3 regions of the Candidatus Cryptobacteroides sp. genome follow, and region 3 is predicted to be linked to each of the others. Evidence: riboswitches for the same ligand, from Rfam matches in the RefSeq annotation. Region 3 holds a riboswitch; each other region holds the start of a gene.

Region 1 (6,815 bases), on a different contig from region 3:
GATTTGTTATTCTCAATGATCCGATCTTCCATGATGGTAATGAATTACCATGCGAAGATCAACAAATAACAAAGACCCGTCAAGACGTCCCCGCGGAGGCGCTTACAAATAAACGAAACTTTGAGTTCGCAGCAGGGAAACAGCATAAAACCTAGAATAGCTTGGCACGAACGACAAAAAACAGCCAATTCTTGGAGTTCGCGCCACCAAAACAGTCCAAAACATCGAAAACACTGCCACGAACGCCAAAAAACAGCCGATTTTTGGAGTTCGTGACAGCACAAGTATAAACCCACCGCGGAAGCAATCCACCGCACGCAAAACCTACCTCCGAGCAGGCCAGCGCAAGCATAACCCACTTATGGATTGACAATCCATCTCCCGCTTCAATGCTGATTGGAAAGTCACGTCGTCAATCTGTTCCCAGTCGAAAGGCCGACGCTCGTTCTTTGCGACCTTGATAAGAGATGTGAAAAATTATCAATTGACAACTTCGTCAGGGATAATTGTTGTATATTAGTAGTTCAAATTAATGGCAATGAGCAAAATGAAAAGTATACTCTCGATAATTTCTGCCGTTGTTTCGGCGCTCCTCGTCACCTCCTCGTGTATCCACAACACGTCGCAGAAGGCTCCGGAAATGGACAGTTCACAGTTCGTACTGATCGGCGAACATATTCCGGATGTGATTTTGGAAATCCGCTACTACAGCACCTTCAATTTCATAGGTGACCGTATTCCAGGCTATCTGGAACCGGTGGCAATCCTTTCCCGTCAAGCAGCAGATTCCCTAAAGGTGGTAAGTGACGAACTCAAGGAACAGGGCTACCTTCTGAAGATTTATGATGCATACCGTCCTCAGTGTGCCGTGGATTACTTTATGGAATGGGCAGAGAATATTGATGACGTGCGCATGAAAGAGTACTTCTACCCAGAGCTGGACAAGTCCGTGCTGGTGCCTCAGGAGTATGTGGCAAGGAAAAGCAGCCACACACGTGGCTCTACCGTTGATTTGACCCTTTTCGACATGAAGCTGCAAAAGGATGTTGACATGGGCTGTACCTTTGATTATTTTGGGATTGCGTCACATCCCGATGTCCAGCCTGGACAGGAGATTGGAGCCTATAGGCCCATCACAGAGGAGCAGTACCGCAACCGCATGATTCTCCAGGAAGCCATGGTGCGACACGGCTTCAAGATTTACGAGTGCGAGTGGTGGCACTTCACCCTCAAAGACGAGCCATTCCCGGACACTTACTTCAATTTCCCAATTTCCATTGGAAGCATCAAATGAGACTGACGATCTTGAGTTGTTCCTTGTGAAAGTTCCTGAATACTAACGAGGTCACACTCTTTTTTACAGTCACGAATCAGCTGTTCTTTCTCTGATACTCAATGTTTGTCGCTCATATCTTCATGTATGTCATTTGAACATTGCCACACTGGCACGAACGACAAAAACAACTCGATTTTTGGAGTTCGCGCCACCAAAACAGCCCGAAACATCGAAAACACTGCCACGAGCGACAAAAACAAGACGATTTTTGTCGTTCGTGACAGCACAAGCATAACCCACGGCCGTATCAGGACAGCGAAAGCCTAAACCCACCGCAGAAGCATTCCACCGCACGCAAAACCTACCTCCGAGCAATCCAGCACAAGCATAAACCCGCCGCCGAAGCGGGCTAGTCAGAGTAGACGTCGTACCTGATTCCGTTTTGCGAAAGGTAGACCATGAAGCGGTCGATCGAGTCAGAGCTATGGAACATCTTCGAGAGCTGGTCCAGGACCGCCGCTGCGCCCTTAAGCCTTAGCACAGTCTCGAGGTCCTTTAGCTTGCAGGACACTTCCCTCTCATATTCGTCCTCGCCGGTCATGATCTGGCAAGCCGGTCCGAGGTCCTGCTGGACCATCCTCACCATTCCGTCTTCCACCTCCAGCCATATCTCCCTGGAAGTTGGCGCATTGTCCTTGTAGATCGTCATAGTCTTGTTGTCTTAAAGGTTCTAGAACTGTTCATAGTCGGTCAGGTCGATGTGCTCATTGCATGTCATGCACTGCAGGATCGCAACGATTCCGATGTGCGATGGGATGAATTTGAAGCAGAATGCTTCGCCGGCCGGCATGTGCGCGACGTGCATCATGTGCAGGGCGCAGAAGGCCTTCGCTCTTTTAGTCTCGACCTCGTTCAGTCTGAAGGTGAATACCTCCTCCTCATTGATGTTTTCCATGATAGATGTTTTTTGATCATTATATAATCCGCATCATTTTGCCACCGTGGCATCCCTGCTCGGTTGGCGCCTCTCCTGGAGGGCTCGCGATGCTTTACGAGTTTCTCGTCGTATGTCTCTCGAAAAAACGCTCGTCGTTTGATTCCAGACGCAGGCTTTCACCGTACACCTCTCATCTCACGTCTCCCATCGAAAGACAGCGCAAATGTATTCCGCATTTTTGACAAGTTTTGTCACAAGCAGAAAAATATTGCGATTTTTCTGCTAACTTCGTGTCCATAAAAATTAGCGACACTATGGACCAACCGAAAATCGAGCGTATGCTCCGCCTGATGAGACTGATGTCGGGCAGCGTGCTCTTCACCATCGATGAGCTCGCGGAGAAGATGGACACTTCGTACAGGACCATCTACCGATATATCGACACCTTCAAGGACGCGGGCTTCGTGGTGGAGAAGGTGCATGGGAACATCTACAGGCTGATGAAGATGCCGAAGGCGTCGAAGGACCTGGAGAAGCTCGTGTATTTTTCCGAGGAGGAGGCGAAGGTGCTGACGAACCTGATTCAGGGGCTCGACCAGTCGAACGGGATGAAGGCGAACCTCTACAAGAAGCTTTCGGCGGTGTACGACGTGACTGCGATCGAGCGGTACACGGACAACAAGAAGGTAGCATACGCGATCCAGACGCTCGAGGAGGCGATTTCCGAGGGCAAGCGCGTCGTCCTTAAGGACTACCAGTCGTCGAATTCGGGGGTTCATGATGTGCTCGTTGAGCCGTACGAGTTCACGGCGGAGTACGTCTGCGTATGGGCATACGACATGGTGAGCCGCTCCAACAAGATGTACAAGATTTCGAGGATCGGCTCGGTGGAGATCCTTCCGGATGGGTGGGAGTTCGAGCCGGAGCACTGCAAGCCGGAGATGGACATTTTCAGGATGAGCGGTCCGACGAAGACCCATGTACGCATCGAGCTCAACCGCAGGGCGCGCAATCTGCTGGTCGAGGAGTTTCCGCTCGCCGAATACGAGCTCATGCAGCTCGCGCCCGACCGCTGGCTGCTTGAGACGGACGTGACCCAGATGGAGGGGGTCGGGCGCTTCGTGATCGGCCTGGCTGCGGACGTTCGAATCGTCGACTCCCCCGCCCTCACCGACTACGTCCGCAGCTACACCCGCTTCATCGAGAGCCTGTAGCCCAGAGGGTCATTCGAAATCTATCTTCTTGTTCTGCCTGCGGTCATAGGCCTTGCGGGACTTGTGCAGGACAGTCCTAGAGGAAACGGGACGTCCATGCGCCCTGATCTCCTCATCGCGCGCCGCCTTTCGGTTAGCGAGCATGAAGTCGTCAAGCGTTATGCGCAGTTTCTTCGGTGCCTTTTTCATTCCCATTGTGAATTTGCTTCTCGTCACACAAAGGTACGACTATTTTGCCGTTGACGATACTTATACTAGCAATACTGCAAGAATATGCCCCAGATGGCGGCGATGTGGCAGATGGTGCCGAGCAGCACGAAGACGTGGAAGACGGTGTGCATGTACGGTTTCTTGTAGATTGAGTAGAAGACCGCGCCGGTGATGTACATGACGCCCTCGGCGATGATCCACAGGCACGCAGCGGCACCAGCGGTTCTCCACAGCGGGCCGAATGCAATCACTCCGGTAAGGCCGAGCAGCACATAGCTGACGGTCTGGATGTGGCTATGGTTCTTGAGCTTGATGAAGCTCGGGATAGTGCCGGCGATGGCCACTCCCCAGATAACGCAGAAAAGGGTGATGCCCCATGCACCTTCGCTGCGAAGAGCGAGCAGGGTGATCGGAGAATAGCTTCCGGCTATGTGCCAGTAGATGGCAGAATGGTCCCACTTTCGGAGGTGCGACTTTGCGTCCCCCTGCGGCAGTGCATGGTACACGGTAGAGGCAACGTAGGAGCTCAACATGCCGAAAAGGTAGAGCGCAACCGACCACCGCACCCATGCGTCTCCACCGACGGCGAAGCGCACCACGAAGATGGTGCCGACCACGATGCCGAGCAGTATGCCGGCCGCATGTGTCGTCGAGTTAGCTATTTCTTCATTCTTCGTATATGCCATGGCTATCTTCAATTAATCTACGATGTCCTTACGCTATTCAAAGGTGTTCTTAAGCACGGTCGGTCGACAGAAACTATTCATCGCGATCGTAGCGGTTGTCGATACCAATCTGCTTGCGTATGTCCTTGATTCGGTAATCCTTCTCTAGTTTAACGATGAAATTCTGCAACTGTTTCTTGGATTTGCAGAGTTTTTCGGTGCAGTTCGCACATGAGAGGTTGAGGTTAGTTTCAGCAGAAAAGCGTTCAGGGAAGCGCCAGAGCCTGTATTCCCATACCATCACGACAAACAGCGCCAAGCCTATCAGGCTCCAGCTGAACCATGTCCGGACAAGGATCAGCGGAGTGAACATCATTGCGTAGTCCCAATTGTAGATGAAGCAGTTCGTGCAGCATCTGTTTTTCATTATCCATGTCTGGAACGGGCAGAAATAGAGGATGCATATCATGTCACAGACGGAATAGATCATTGCAACGATCATGAGTCCGCTCTGGCGGATGACACCGAAATAGTAGAGCAGAGCGAACGGAAGATTGATCAACAGCCAAACGAGGGCGGTCAACTTTCGTCCGCTCTTTGCGGTGCCGGCGATAGGTCTTCCCTTTCCCGGTTTGTACATGCTAGGAAACTGCTTCTGGCAGCCGTTTGACTCCAGCTTTGATGGGAGCAGGCGCAGTACCATCTCCATCATGAACAGCACCCAGATGGCCATTGCGAAGAATGATGTATGGAGGCCTTGGTTCGAGAAGTAGTCTACGTCGTGTGCCCTGCAGATGAAATGGTCAACGATGACCATGATAAGGAATATGGTCCTGGTGATGAGTTTCCAGTGATGATATGCTGATGTGAAGGAGAGGCTGGATATTAGGTTCTCCGTGCGTGAAACGCTCATATAGGTCGTAGGTTTAAGAATCGCGCAAATTTAGTCATTTTTTATTAGTCACGAAAACACGCATCCATTATTCATGGTACCAGTAACCTCATGGCGTCATCAATCTTCATCTGCGAAAAATCTTTGTCCATGGCGTGTACCAGACGACGAACCATGAGACTACGACGGCAACGTAAATGCAGATGACGGCTGGAGTGAACTGGAAGAATCCATGGGTGGAGAAATTGTACAGCGTATGGAAGCATGCACATGCCATCAGGCTGTGGGTGTCCTTTGCGATCCTTCCAATGCCCCATGACCCCAGCACGAGGATCATCAGGAATATCAGGGAACCGAGGCTGAGATGGAATCTGAGGTGCCAGAAGAACCACATTGAACCGATGATCAGCGAACTCACCAATTCCGACTTATCGCCGAGCTCTCCTTGAAGATATCCTCTCCATCCGACTTCTTCGAGGAAGGAGTAGAATATGAACCCCAGCAGCATGAAACTGAGTTTCCAGTCCAATATGGCACATATGCAGAAAGGGATTGCCACGGATATCACGGACTTGACCAGGGACTTTCCGCTGATGCTGCAGAAGAACTTTCGTCCGAACAGGATGACCGCGACCAGGGCACCGATGCATGGGCCGAGGCCTTCCGCCCATCCCCTGAGCAGGAACATGAATCCCATGGTGGAAGGTGGATTGATCTGCATCGCTGCGGCCCTGATGGCAACGGCGATGACATAGAATACCGATATGCTTATCAGCGTACGCTTACGCTCCTGTGTTATGTTTCCCAATGTCATCTTCATTGGCACAAAGGTACTACTATTTCGCGGTTGACGGTACTTCTGAGCACGATTCTGTCTCACGGAAGACGATAATCGATATATTTGTAGGTGGTACTAATCCAAGATTGCGAAGCATTTAACCAGGATCCGATATGTTCTGGAATGCGGTATGTTTTGCCGCTGCAATAGTTTTTCGTAAGTTTGCATCGAACAGTTCGGAGAAAGACAACATGAAAGCACACTATCTGACTATACTCGCGACAGCCGTCGCCTTGATATTCTCTTCCTGCACAAAAGATGACGATGGCATCCACAGGAGCCACAAGGGCCATGGATATGTAGACATGGGCCAGGCAGGTATATGGGCAACCACCAACATTGGAGCAAGCTCCATCTTCGAGGATGGAGACTACTACTCATGGGGCGAACCATGGGTGAAAGACGAGTATACCATGGACACCTACGAGGGTGGTGACGAAGACATCGCACAGGCTCTGTGGGGCGGCAAATGGCGCCTTCCGACCATCGAGGAGTGTACCATCCTCACCAACTCCAATTTCTACAAATGGACAATGGACGTCGAGTCCGAGGAGGTCTATGACTGGGGGAAAAAAGTAATCTCCGTCAAAGGATTCTACGTCGAATCAATCTACGGGCCCACTTCCGGGAACAAGATCTATCTGCCGGCAGCAGGATACCGAGAGTTAAGTACGGCAGAAGGCATTCCTAGTCCAGGTGTAGTCGGAGATTACCACGTAAAGGCCTACTATTGGAGCTCCGAATTGGAGGAAGACTACCCATCAAGAGTCTTCGTTCTCCGGG
Region 2 (5,789 bases), on a different contig from region 3:
CTTATCGAGTACAACGACATGGAAAGATACTTCATCCAGCTGCTGGACAATGAGCTCGTCAAGGAGGACATTCGCAGCAGTATAAAGTATGTTTTCGTCGACGAGTTCCAGGACTCGAACTCGATTCAGATCGAAATCTTCAAGCGTCTTTCCGAGCTCGTTGAGCAGTCTTTCTGGGTAGGCGATCCGAAGCAGTCGATATACGGATTCCGCGGAAGCGTGCCGGAGGTCGTGATGGATATCACATCCAAGATCAGGACCGGTGGAGAGGGTTTCGAATACGAGAGTCTACCCTATTCGTGGAGGTCATCCGAGAAGATCGTGGAGTTCGACAGCAGCATTGCAAGGATGCTTTTCACGGATTCAGAGCGTTATCCGGATCCGGAGCTGAAGCATGCCCCCGACGGGAACAACGCCGTCGTAGCCAACCCTATTCAGCATTGGAACTGCGCCGACAATATAACCAAGGAAACGCTTTCGCAGAAGATCATCGATGTCCTTGCCAAGACCGACCTCAGGCCGCGAGATATCGCCATTCTCTGTCGCGGTAACGACGAAGTGGCGGAAGTCGCCGGATGGCTCAAGTCGTACGGTCTCCCGGTTTCCTCACCTGAGGCTTTCATCGTATATAAGGCAGAGACCCAGCTTGTATTCGCAGTTCTGAGGTATATGCTGATGAAGGATGATCATACGAAGGCCGTCCTTTCTATGCTGATCGATGACACTTCGCTTGAGGAGATTATTCTCGACAAGGAGAAGATACTCCAGGACTTCGATGAGAGCAGGTTGATGGAGATAACAGAGAGGGTCAAGCATCAGGGCGTGCCAGACATCGTCGATACTATCATCGATGAGCTTGACATCAGGGGGCTCTGTTCACGATGGGGTGACAACAATAACCGTCAGGCTAACCTCGACGTCCTTCAGGCTATGGCCAGAGAATATGACAACCACTGTATCCAGCTCGGTATCGGTTCTTCTATCCAGGGTTATATCACCTATGTTTCGTCCCTCGAGATGCCGCCGAAGCCAAGCAATACGGACGACGGAATCAAGGTCCTCACTTATCACGGCTCCAAGGGTCTTGAGTGGAGGATGGTGATCCTTATGGATCTGAAGAAGCATCAGCTTGCCGACAACCACCTCAAGCCTCGTTTCATCTACAATCTGAATATTGACAGGACTGCCAGAGGAACGTTCCTGAGGTACATCCCGGATTTCCGCCCAACCGACAGGAATGGCGTGCCTGATTTCGTGATGGAGATTCCAACTGTTGCGAGCGCGTATGGAGATTATGTCGAGGAATGCAGGGAGGAGAACAAGCGTCTGCTGTATGTGGGTTTCACGCGTGCGAGGGACTATATCGTCACGCTATCGTTCATGAAGGACAAGTTCCACTGGCTCACCGAGAGTGGGCTCAATCCTGCTGATCTGAAGTCGCTCGTGCACGGGTCCTATGTCCATATATGGGATTCTTCTGTGCCGGAGTCCCGCGTGATTGAGATCTATGGGCTCGGAGATGAGAAGTATGTTTCCGATGAGGAATATGCGACATGGTACCGTCCGGCTGTCGATCACACCGAGAGGAAGAACAAGTATGTCAGTCCGTCGAGTCTCTCCGTCCATGTATCGTCAGAGAAGGGAGAATGCGTCAAGATTGCAGATGAGATTCCCTTGGAAGGTTCATACGACCCTCAGACGCTTGGAACATGTGTACACAATTTCTTTGCGGTATGCGCTCCGGGCGTCGATGGAACCGGGAAGGCGGCAAGGCTGATCCGGAACTTCGGACTTCAGGATGTGCTTGTCTCGCCGAAGTCGCTGGATGCTTCGTTCAAGGCACTGCACCGCCATTTGAAGAGCACCTTCGGTGAGCCTGTCGAGGAGTTCCATGAGCTCTCATATTCGCAGAGAATGGCCAGCGGACAGACCGTAATCGGAGAGATTGACTACGTATGGGCGCTTCCAGACAGGCGATGTGTCATTATCGACTTCAAGAACTCACATGCGAGCACGGATTACGGGTCTCAGCTCCATCTGTATCGAAAAGCAATGGAAGAGCTGGGGTACACCGTCCTCGGCACATATCTCTACTATGTTCTCCAGGGCGAACTGACTGAAATAAAGACGGCAGAATAAGATGGGTATATTGTCGAGCATATTAGCATTCTTTGGTCTGGTCTTCTTCGGAGGGACAGGAAGAGGAGGTCGTCACTTCAAGGGGCTCTTCAGGACGGATGGATACAATCCATTCGTCTCAAAGCCTATCAGAGGGCACCAGGATCCATGGAGCAAGAGACGTACGGGACCGAGAAATCCGTTCATCGGCAGGAATCGGTCTTTCCCTCCGAAGAGCGGAGGCAGGAATCTTCCCAAGGATCCATGGCAGAAGAAATATGATTCGGTGATGGGCGGCTCTTCGAGCAGGTCATCTCATGGCCTCGGTGTTTCTAGGTCGTCCGGATCGGGACGCTCGAGAAGCACCACCGGTGCGCACTATACCCACAGGAGAATGTTTGACACCAATGACGCTATCCGCGCGAGGATGGAGGACATGGAACAGTATTACGCTCAGGACAAGGATTTCGACGCATTCGATCAAGGTTATGAATGGGACGAAATCGTGGATGCCGCGAATGACGATTACCTTCCCGAGGACTACATGGACAAGCGCGAGGAGGACTCAGAGTCGTAAATCTTTACTGCTCCTAGCGCCTACTAGATCGGGCAGGCATCAAGGACAATTTATAGGGAACTAACATCCGAATAGCTTCTGCATGCATCCGCATCTGCTCGAGATTTCCCGCAGCCTTGTCTAACGAGAGGGTTTCATCAAGGTCATTGCATTTCACTGCTATGGCAGTCTTGTTTCCGGACTCGCATATTTTCCTTATGTAGTCCATATACGGCATGTCCTTATCATACTTCAAGAGTTCTAACGTCTTTATGATGCGTTCCGGACAATGCGCTTCAATCAGATCTTCGACTGAGTAGCCGTCACAGTCAAGGAATTCGTGCAGGAATCCGCATATCTTCTCTTCCCTATTGTTTCCCCTGAAGCCGGTTTTATACACATGTTCGAAGACAGAGTTCCCATACATGTCCACCTGGTCCTCATGAACATCATTAGCGATCAGCCAAGCATCATCGATTGTAAAAGGAATAAATCTGTGATTTGCGATCTTCCAGTCAAAGATGTCCTCATTGTTTTCGAAATACTCATCCCACATAGACTCCATGACATCTATGTATTCCTCCGGCAGTTCACTTCCGCAACGACAATGATTCCAGTCGAACTCCGGCATAGCGTCCGACAGTTCTGATGTCAACAAAATCGGGCATCTACGGGGATCGATCATTACCTGTACGTCCATCCTCATATAGTGGACGGCACGATCTCCGCCTGCCCAATCGGCATCCTCATAAGGATCCGAGATGAAGTAACCTTTCATCACGACACCTTCCCTTTTCGTACCAGTGACAAGCATATAGAATCGGTCGCCGGCTTTCGCCTTCTCGTATTCGTCCACTTGCCAATTGAATTCAAGATAGTCGATGTTCTGAAGGTTGTAGCTGAAATCGCTGAACTTGTAGTTGGAGATTCTAGGTCTCCACTTGAGAATGAAAGTCTTCATGACTGATGTTTTTTGATCGTTATATAATCCGCATCATTTTGCCACCGTGGCTTCTCTGCTCGGTTGGCCCCTCTCCTGGAGGGCTCGCGATGCTTTACGAGTTCTTGCCTTATGTCTCTCACCTTATGTCTCTCATCTCATATCTCCCACCTCATATCTCCCACCGAAACACAAGACAAATCTACCTCACCTTTTTGACAACTCTTGACACACATATAAAAAAGATGATTTTTTCCGGTAGCCCGGGCCAACAGAATGCCACCGACAAAAGATAACATTCCCCCTCCGCTCCCCTCCGCCGCGAGCGACAAAAACAAAGCGATTTTTGTCGCTCGTTTACCTGACTTCTATTGAACATTGTAAACTAATGTTTAATTTTGAAGTGCGTCGCACTTCAAAATATAATTCACGCTCTCAAAAACAATCTTACCATGAAAAGAACTTCGATGACAATTTGCGTTATCTGCGCATTGCTTTTGACTTCCCTCACCAGTGCGTATGCCCAATCAGCGCCAAAGAAGACATCGTCGAATGCTTCTGATGAATTTGTATTTAACGTCGAGAGGATGTTCAATGATGGAATGCTGGTTCAGATGCCTGACGGATATTCCATCAGCATCAACGACGGAAAGCTTGACGCTTACATCCCGCTGTTCTGTTCGGAAGAATACCACCTGCTGGACTCTAGCGTATCCTATGGACTTGTATTCAAGGATGAGCCTGTCTCCGTTACGACCAAAGACAGGAAAGGAGTCCATACCGTGTACTTCTCTGTCCATGATGGTATCCAGAAATATAGAATCTCTCTTTCATATTCAGACCCGGATTCCGCAGATCTTTTTGTCAGAGGTCAGAACATCTATGCAGAATTCCAGGGTACTGTTCATAAATGATGATATAATTTAAGCCAATTTCTCCCTCAGCGTAAGCACTGCCTTATGCTTTCTGGACAACAAGGTGTTGGGATTGATGCCGGTCTCCTGGGCGATCTCCTTGATGCTTTTGCCATTAATCTCGGTTTCGATGAACACGAACTTCTGATCTTCCGGGAGTGAGGCTATCGCCTGTCTTATCCTTTCGCGAAGTTCCTTTATGTTCAGTTTCTTGAGGATGTCTGCCTTCTCGTCAAGTGCGTCGTAAGGGATACTTCGGTCTTCCAGGAGTTCTTCCCTCTTCTTGCGGCTACGGTCGATGATAAGGTTCTTAGCTGCCTTGAAAATCCATGCTGGAATATTCTGAGGGGCAGTTTTCTCATTCGTGAGGAACTTCAGGCAGACTTCCTGAACGATGTCTTCGGCGTCTGCCGTGGGCATACGCTTAGCGACATAAGAGAATAGCTTTCTCCCATGCACGCTAAGACATAGTTCCAGACGTTTATGACGATCGATCCTATTCATCAGAGCTCATCCTGCCTAATATTCAGTGACACCGAGAATGGCTTTTCGTAATCTTCATCATCATCGAGTTCAAAGTCTCCAGAAACCTTCGAAGCAATAATATCCGCAAGTACTTTGATTCCAAAGGCCTGGAGCCAGCTGATACGTCCCCAGCCTGTCACTCCTGGAACCACCCAGTTCCAAACCAGCCATATAACTGTAGACACAAACGCAAATCCAATCAGATATACGACGACTACTCCGATCTTTTCCATAGTCGATTTCTTTTTTCTTTCCATAATCTCTTTGTTAAAGGGTTCTGAATAGATAACGAACGAGAACTCGAAATATTGTCTACAATTCTCAAATTTTCTTCTTCCCCCCTATTACATTTGCGAAAGTACTGTTGCGATTTGACAACTTTTGTCAAAGTATCGCTAGATTAATTGTTCACTTTTCTGATCCAGGTTACCCCAGGCCGCGAACTCAAAAAAACAGACGAAAAGTTGAGTTCACAGCACCAAAACACGCCAAAAAAGTACAAATGCGTCCGCGAACTCAAAAAATCAGCGAAAAAGTTGAGTTCGCAGCAGGGAAACAGCATAAAACCTAGAATAGTTTGCCACGAGCGCAAAAAACCGCCGATTTTTGGAGTTCGCGCCACCAAAACAGCTCAAAACCTCGAAATACCCGCCGCGAGCGACAAAAACAACGCATTTTTTGTCGCTCGTGCCATGAGCAACCGTTGATACAGTGAGACTTACAAAAGCACTATGCC
Region 3 (7,224 bases):
CAGCTGTGCATTGCCGAACCATCCCTTTTTATATTGTTCTTTCAACTCCAGGTCCATCACTTTCTCCTTCTCATCCTTCGTGCCGACTCCCGTGAACTCTGCTTCATCCTTTTTCTTGTCAACGACTTTGATTTTCTCAACGACTTTTGCCGGCAGATTTTTTACGGCCATAGCCGGGTCATTGAAGAAGAATGTCTTTCCTCCAATTGTGATTTTGTCCACCTGTTCGCCATTGACCATGACAGTCCCATCTGAACCGACTTCCATACCAGGCATCTTCTTCAGCAGGTCTTCCAGCATTGCGTTTTCACCAACTCTAAACGAAGAAGCATTATATACAAGAGTGTCGCCCTGGACAGTTATTGCATTTCCGATGGCTGTGATGGATGCAGCGTCAATATATTCGGGATTCTCTTCGAGCTCAATTGTTCCCAAATTATTCTGGCTATTAAGGTTGTGGACTTTCTGATACGGTTTGTATCCAATCATCTCCGCATTGACCTGGTACCATCCGGAGATCACATCCTTGATTTCAACTTCTCCTTTTTCATTCGAAATAGCAAAGTTTGTTATGGTCGTGTCGTTCTGAGGTACGAGATAGACAGTTGCATAACTGATAGGCTCTTTTGTCTTGGCATCCTGGAGCGACATCCTGAGGTCAATATTCCTGTTTCTATTGTAGCTGCTGAGGTCAACGACAACCTGTGCGTTTAGAGACACCGCAGAAAACAGAAGGAGCAGAAATGAATACAATAGCTTATGCATATTTTCAAACATATTCGAAGTATGTACAAAATTAATGGGTGGTAAGCATTCCGTAAACCACGTATAGATGGTTTTTAAATGGGAATTTACTCGGAGGTAGCTCTCCAATCATCTACAACATACAAAACTCCATCATATTCAAAGCAGACTTTATCCTTCTTACCTGTGAGATAAAGGAACATCTTCTGTCCGCTCCTGGTATTCTTGAATTTGCCGTAGTTAATCTTGCCGAGACTCATGCCGTTTGTCCTGATCAGGTGAGAGAGAAGCCCTTCTGGGACTTCCGACACCGTGATCTCGTCTGCGGGTATCTTGTTCCCCTTGCCGAGGACGACGCTAAGGTTGATGTTGTTGTCATTGTCAACGGTGATGCCTGAAGGCCAGTAGGTCAACATAAACAGAATGACGCCGGCCAGAATCAGGATAGTTGGAAGGATGGGTATCATAGTCAAATGTTTAATGCTTAATGACTTCATAAGAATGACTTTTGCAAATTGCAATTTGACCGACAGGTGAAAAAGAAAGCGATAATATTAATTATATATTCGGTTTCTCTGATATTACTATTGATGTCATGTCTAATAGGAAGCGATAAAAGAGGATTACCATTGCCTATCATACTTCTGATAGTGGCTGCAACATTAGGTGTAAGGAGACTATTGGAAAAAATAGATAAGCAGTAAATTCCCATTTAGCGAACCAGTAAAAATGTCTGGAATTGAAGATCTAACGGAACATAATTATTGAAGAACGCTCTCAGGGCAAACCCCCGAGAAGTTTTTCATGAGCAGTAAAATTTTAACATAAGCAAACAGCCTTGACACAGTTCAGCTGACGCCCCCGGATATTCTAAAAAATCCGCATTATTTTAATGTTCTAATTACAGGATGAAGAGAAGCGATCATCTTCCTCATGGCATCTGCGACATTGGCAATAATATCTGGCCACTGGTTTTCTGGATTATTCCAACCTCCTTCTATTTCTGTCCTTATCGAGCACACACGATATCCTATCATCTCATCCCAATTTAGACCTGGACCATAAGACGCATCGACTGATTGTTTATGTTCTTTAAGCTTATTGAAAATTGACAAATTCTCTTCATCGCATTCTTTACCCTTATCAATACGTAATTCACACCTTACCTTATCCTTGTTTAGCCAGATTGTCCACTGAAGTCCCCCAACACCAGATCCTGCCGCAATAAAGGTATCCTTGGTCGGAGATATATTCTTGAAAGCGGATAATCCCCTATCCTCTTTGAAGGTATTCAGAAGCGATTCCCAGAAAGAGAATCTCATATGAAAACGTTTAGCCTCCTCTTTCTTTATCTCACCCTTTTCTTTTGCCACATATGAAGGCTTAGACTTTACTGTAAACATAGGCGCCAACGAAGACTCGCCAATACGTATCAAGGTCATTTCTATAAGGTAGAAATCACAACCTGTATCTGTTTGGTTCAGCCAATCACAAGCATCAATGTGTTCCTGTCTTGCTTTCTCAACTATCCAGATGGCAACCTTTGCATCAAAAGCGGTTCTATATGTTATTATCTTACCGAGATGGTCATGGTTACTATCACCAAATTGATTCTCTATAACGACGGGAGCTCCATCTTCGAGTTCACACTGGATATCAACTCGGAAATTCTCTGATGTCTGTTCTGTCTGAGGATTACATAGACGAACCTTAATTTCATCCGATAAATAGTCCAAATTTTCAGCTAACCAAGGGGTAAAATTTTGTGCTTCGTATTTAAAGTGATTCCTCACTGACACCCTAGTGATTTTTTCAATTCTATTTGATTCCATAAACCGCTGATTTGAAAACAAATATAGGAAAAATTTTTAATGTGACTCAGCCTTAAAATTTCGCCAATAACAAGTATAGATTTCGATTCATTTGAAACGTTGAATTTTGACGACATCTTACTCCCTTTTAGAAATAAAACAATAACAAAATCAGTTCTAGCATTTTGTAACTTTATGCCAGTAAGTCATCTAACATTCCCCAAACTTCTCCTCATACATCACCTTAGCTGCTATCAGCCGGTCGACCTGCTCGATCAAGGGTCCTCGGACATACTCGAAGTTGGCAAGTTTGTACAGATTCTTGGTTGCATCAGCGATCTCGTTCTTTGCGAGTAATTGACTTCCGGATTCGATGCTGAATTGGATGCACGAGATTAAAGACGAGACTCTTCTGAGCTTTTGCTCCAGATTCTTAATCCTTTTCATCTCCCTATTCCGATGCCTCTCAGCGGTCTCTTTCTCCGACGGCGGAGTAGTGAGCACGATTCCATGGTCCTGGAAAGCAACCTGTAGATCGTAATACAAGATCTCCACGTTCTCGTAAAGGTGGTCATCTCCACCTAACGTACTCAGCGCAATACGCAGCTTCGTCTTCAGCTTCTTGACTCTCTGCATGAACAGGTCAGTCACCTCGCCGCTCTCCAGCTGTCTGCGCATGCCATCGCACATCACCGTGAACGACCGTTCAAGGAGGTCTTTGCGTTGCTTATATTCCTTTGCTGCAGCAAGGCATGCCAGAACGTCGTCTGGGAAACTGCTGTTGGCAATCTTTTCGTTCAGTTTGATTTCCCATCTCTGCATGCCGGTTTTATCTCTCTGTTTCGCACGATTCTGCTGAAGGCTCATATGGGTGTCGATCGCCACTTCTGCTGGAGATTTGTAATTGCTGAAGAACTCAGGATCGTCATAGTGGGTGACATGCCACCCGAAGCACACATTGCAATAGTAGCTGCGAACAGGCATGTTCTTTCGGGTCTGGTCCATGTCTTCTGTGTTGAAGCGAAGAAAGTCTTGAGCTTTCTTCTCAGATGAAAAAAGAATTTTCTTTCTACCGCATGCTCTGCAGTAATACCGGTTCCTTGTCGGTTTCATGACAGATGTTTTTTGATCATTATATAATCCGCATCATTTTGCCACCGTGGCATCCCTGCTCGGTTGGCGCCTCTCCTGGAGGACTCGCGATGCTTTACGAGTTTCTTGCCTAAAGGTCACTCATCGTAACACTGCAAAGAAACAACTCAATTTTGACAAGTCTTGACACAAATACAAAATAAAGTAAGACTTTTTATGTTTATGTCATAACCTGTCAAAACAGACATGTTTCTTTGTATCGTTATCATTAAGACTTCTGACGAAAACTATTTACAAAGACAACTTTGAAACATCCAGGGAGATCTGGATCTAAACAAAATGATGAATTATGTACAAGAGTTTTGATTTTGACATTCTGGGCAGAAGGGCCGAGATATGTATCTCTGTTGAGAAGACAGGTCGCAGAGGAAACAGATGGAATGATTATTCCTGCGTTGTAAACAGCAAGAAGTTTGAGGAGCTCATGAGAGGACTAAGAACAATTGAGTGTACTTTTACGGCTGCAAGTGCTCCTTTCTTCGTTGACTGGAACGAGTGTGATGAGCACGAAAAGAACGACTGCCTGTTCGTGAAGCCGATCAAATTCCGGATAGAGGATGACCAGAAGAGGCCCGATTCTATTAAGCCGTTGTACTGGTTCTACGATGGTGTCTTCCCTTATGTCGTGAGACTTCCACATAAGGTCCACGTTTGGAGACACAACTCCCATGACTCAATGACGTTCAGAGTGTATGGAGGCAGTATCGACAGAGGAGAGTTGTTCTCCCTTGATGAGAAGGGATTCAGAGTTCCAGACCCCGACGGCAAGATGTGTGAGTGGCGATTCACTCTCCAGTTGGAGTTATTGTAGGGTAAGATGAAACGACGAGGATAATTTGCTATATTTGAAAAATGCTTTGCATGAACAAGATAGTATTCAGTCCATTTTTTGACCAGGCCACATACAGCCGCCCGGAAAGCGACATCGTGTGCAGATACCGTGTCGTCGGAATGAAGGGTCTTCTTTCCGAGCTCGAGCTTCGAGCAGGTATGACCCACTCCGAGGTCTCCCCTTTCAACAGGCTGATCGCATATTACCGCGCAATCAGGAATGTGCTCGAGAAACCTGGCACCCATGATCCTTTCTACGCAAAGTCCTTCGAGAAGGACGACCTTAGCGTAGCTGGAGAGCTTCTCAGGTGGAGGGACGCGCTCGTGATGAGCGGTTGGAACGCATCCGTCTGCAACAAGTCCTTGCCTATGGCTTACAAGTTCAACGACCTTTCTGCGATCGAACCATATTTCGACGTAAAGGGCTCTGCGGACAGGTGGCATGACCTGCTCACAGAAAGCGGCTATCTTTCGGGTACGACGATCGAGGTAAGGGTTCCGCGCGAATCCTTGGACAAGATGGTAGTGGACGTACTCGAGAAGAGCGGAGCTACCCTTTCATTCGCAGATGCGACAGAGACGGCGCGTCTGGAGCTTCAGGCTGGTATCAGCGTTCTCCAAGTAAGGAACCGCGTGGACGCGTATCGCTATGCTGCTGGAATCGAGCCTGAAGATGGTCTTCTTATATCCAATGCCGACAACAAGGCTCTCAACGATGTGTTCCGTGCGCATGACCTTCCGCTGGCAAACGCTGACTATTCAGAAAGCAATCCGCTCACCTTGCAGTTGTTCAAGCTCGGTTTCGGTCTTTTCCGCAAGGATGTTGACATCAGGACTCTGATCAGCTACCTGCAGGTTCCATTCAGTCCGGTTCGCTATGGTCTGAGGAGACAGCTTCTCAAGCATCTTCTCAGCACAGGCGGAATGGGCAAAGGATGGGATGATATCCTCTCTGCGACAGATGAACCGTGTCCGGAGCTGAGGCTCGTGGGGAAATGTGGCGACACGATATCTCGAGAAGATCTTCTTCGGTACGCGGAACACCTTGGCACATGGGCATCAAAATATGCTCTGCATATCAGGGAGACCGGGGAAAACGGCGACATCGCAGAACAGCTCCTGGCACTTGCGCAGATGTCTGACGTCATGGGTGTCGTACTCGGAGAATCCGACGAAGATGTCTCAGTCGAGAGCCTGAAGAAATGGATCGACGGGTTGTACGGATCGTGCAGTTTCAGCGCTGAAAGAGCGCAGGTCGGTTCCCTCGACATCGTGGCTGATCCGAAATCCATAGTCGAAGGTCCGAGGAAACTCGTATGGTTGGACTGCAATGCATCACTCAAGCAGAAATACCCACTCTATTTCCTCTCCAATGCAGAGATTTCATGGCTTCGTTCCAATGGAGTGAACCCTGTTGACGAGGAGGACTTCGCTAAGGCGGCGAGCATCACGATGAGGATTTCCCTCGGACTTGTCACAGAAGAGATAGTCCTTGTCATTTCGCAGAAGGCTTATGGTTCAAGGTGCGACGAGCATCCTGTGGTCACCGAGATCAAGGCCAGGAATATCCCGTATGAGGAAATCACTGACCCGACAATGCCGCGTGGCGAGACGAGAGCGGTGCGTCCGTTGTCAGAGCCCGACGTCGAGATCAATCTCCGAGAAAGCATCGTCGTTCCGGAGAGAGAGAACGGAGAAAGCTACTCGAGCGTGGACACAATGATACAGCGTCCTATCGACTATGTCCTTGACTACATCGTCGGTCTCAAGGAGGCTGATCTCGGGCAGGTCGCAGATCTCGCTATCATCAAGGGAAATGTTGCCCACGCAGTGATCGGAGAATGTGCGAGACGACTTCGCGACGGTCGAATCAAGGAGTTGCATACTTCGGATATCGAAGGGATCATCGACTCTTACTGCCGCGAGATCGGTCAGCTTCTTTACAACGATAAGATGCAGTACGGATCATTCAAGCTCAAGCTGGTCCAGAGCGTCACGACTCTGCTGAAGATGATACTCGAACATAATCTCACCGTCGTCGGAGATGAAGTGCCGCTCGACGTGGTGCTTCCGCCTGTCGGAGGTAAGTCAATCGGACATTTCAATGCGAGAATCGACCTGCTGCTCAAGGACGAGAACGGAGATTTCGTGATCATCGACCTCAAGTGGAGCGAGTCCCGCCGCTACAAGGAGAAAGTCAGCAAGCAGACCGACCTTCAGCTTGTACTCTATGCCGAAGCTCTCACGGCAGCATATCCTGACCGCCGGGTGCTCGGCGCAGCATACTATGTCATTCCTCAGTACAAGCTGGAGACGAACAACGATTATTTCCAGTCATGGGACCGAAAGTCTTGCGACTATAATCCGATTCCGAGTCGCGTTGATGTATACGCTGAGGCTGTGCACTCGTATTGCTTCCGCAAGGGACAGATAGAGCGCGGAGTGTTGGAGAACGGTGAGCTGCAGCCGATGAGCGAGACAGACATGGAATATATAGAAGCGATGGATCGCGAGCAGCTCTATCCTCTCGACGGAGACTGGCTGGACGACGGGATCAAGGCCGAGGCTTATGGTGCTAAGAACTACGTATTAAAGGGCAGGTGCAAATGAGAAACATACATTACATAAACGCCGGAGCCGGTTCCGGAAAGACCTTCACTCTGACTTCCGAGCTGGTCAGGCTCAT

Evidence for each region. Region 3 has a riboswitch for S-adenosylmethionine ahead of AC06ND_RS02880 (hypothetical protein). Riboswitches for the same ligand answer to the same signal wherever they lie in the genome.
Region 1: linked by a shared signal. The riboswitch ahead of AC06ND_RS04315 (hypothetical protein) and the one ahead of AC06ND_RS02880 (hypothetical protein) in region 3 are both predicted to bind S-adenosylmethionine.
Region 2: linked by a shared signal. The riboswitch ahead of AC06ND_RS09820 (hypothetical protein) and the one ahead of AC06ND_RS02880 (hypothetical protein) in region 3 are both predicted to bind S-adenosylmethionine.

What each region holds. Positions count from the first base shown of each region.
Region 1 is NZ_JBAEER010000071.1:15-6,829, forward strand. It holds gene AC06ND_RS04305 (M15 family metallopeptidase) at 539-1,294, shown strand; gene AC06ND_RS04310 (hypothetical protein) at 1,686-1,985, opposite strand; gene AC06ND_RS04315 (hypothetical protein) at 2,007-2,231, opposite strand; SAM-I-IV-variant riboswitch at 2,230-2,329, opposite strand; gene AC06ND_RS04320 (helix-turn-helix transcriptional regulator) at 2,528-3,427, shown strand; gene AC06ND_RS04325 (hypothetical protein) at 3,437-3,616, opposite strand; gene trhA (PAQR family membrane homeostasis protein TrhA) at 3,682-4,323, opposite strand; gene AC06ND_RS04335 (hypothetical protein) at 4,397-5,215, opposite strand; gene AC06ND_RS04340 (CPBP family intramembrane glutamic endopeptidase) at 5,322-6,014, opposite strand; gene AC06ND_RS04345 (hypothetical protein) at 6,224-6,815, shown strand, end outside.
Region 2 is NZ_JBAEER010000180.1:1,017-6,805, reverse strand. It holds partial or broken gene AC06ND_RS09830 (UvrD-helicase domain-containing protein) at 1-2,139, shown strand, start outside; gene AC06ND_RS09825 (hypothetical protein) at 2,141-2,695, shown strand; gene AC06ND_RS09820 (hypothetical protein) at 2,709-3,635, opposite strand; SAM-I-IV-variant riboswitch at 3,634-3,733, opposite strand; gene AC06ND_RS09815 (hypothetical protein) at 4,067-4,528, shown strand; gene AC06ND_RS09810 (RNA polymerase sigma factor) at 4,538-5,032, opposite strand; gene AC06ND_RS09805 (hypothetical protein) at 5,032-5,286, opposite strand.
Region 3 is NZ_JBAEER010000045.1:56-7,279, forward strand. It holds partial or broken gene AC06ND_RS02865 (carboxypeptidase-like regulatory domain-containing protein) at 1-765, opposite strand, end outside; gene AC06ND_RS02870 (hypothetical protein) at 852-1,160, opposite strand; gene AC06ND_RS02875 (DUF4268 domain-containing protein) at 1,629-2,576, opposite strand; gene AC06ND_RS02880 (hypothetical protein) at 2,766-3,668, opposite strand; SAM-I-IV-variant riboswitch at 3,667-3,766, opposite strand; gene AC06ND_RS02885 (hypothetical protein) at 3,997-4,518, shown strand; gene AC06ND_RS02890 (PD-(D/E)XK nuclease family protein) at 4,569-7,148, shown strand; partial or broken gene AC06ND_RS02895 (UvrD-helicase domain-containing protein) at 7,145-7,224, shown strand, end outside.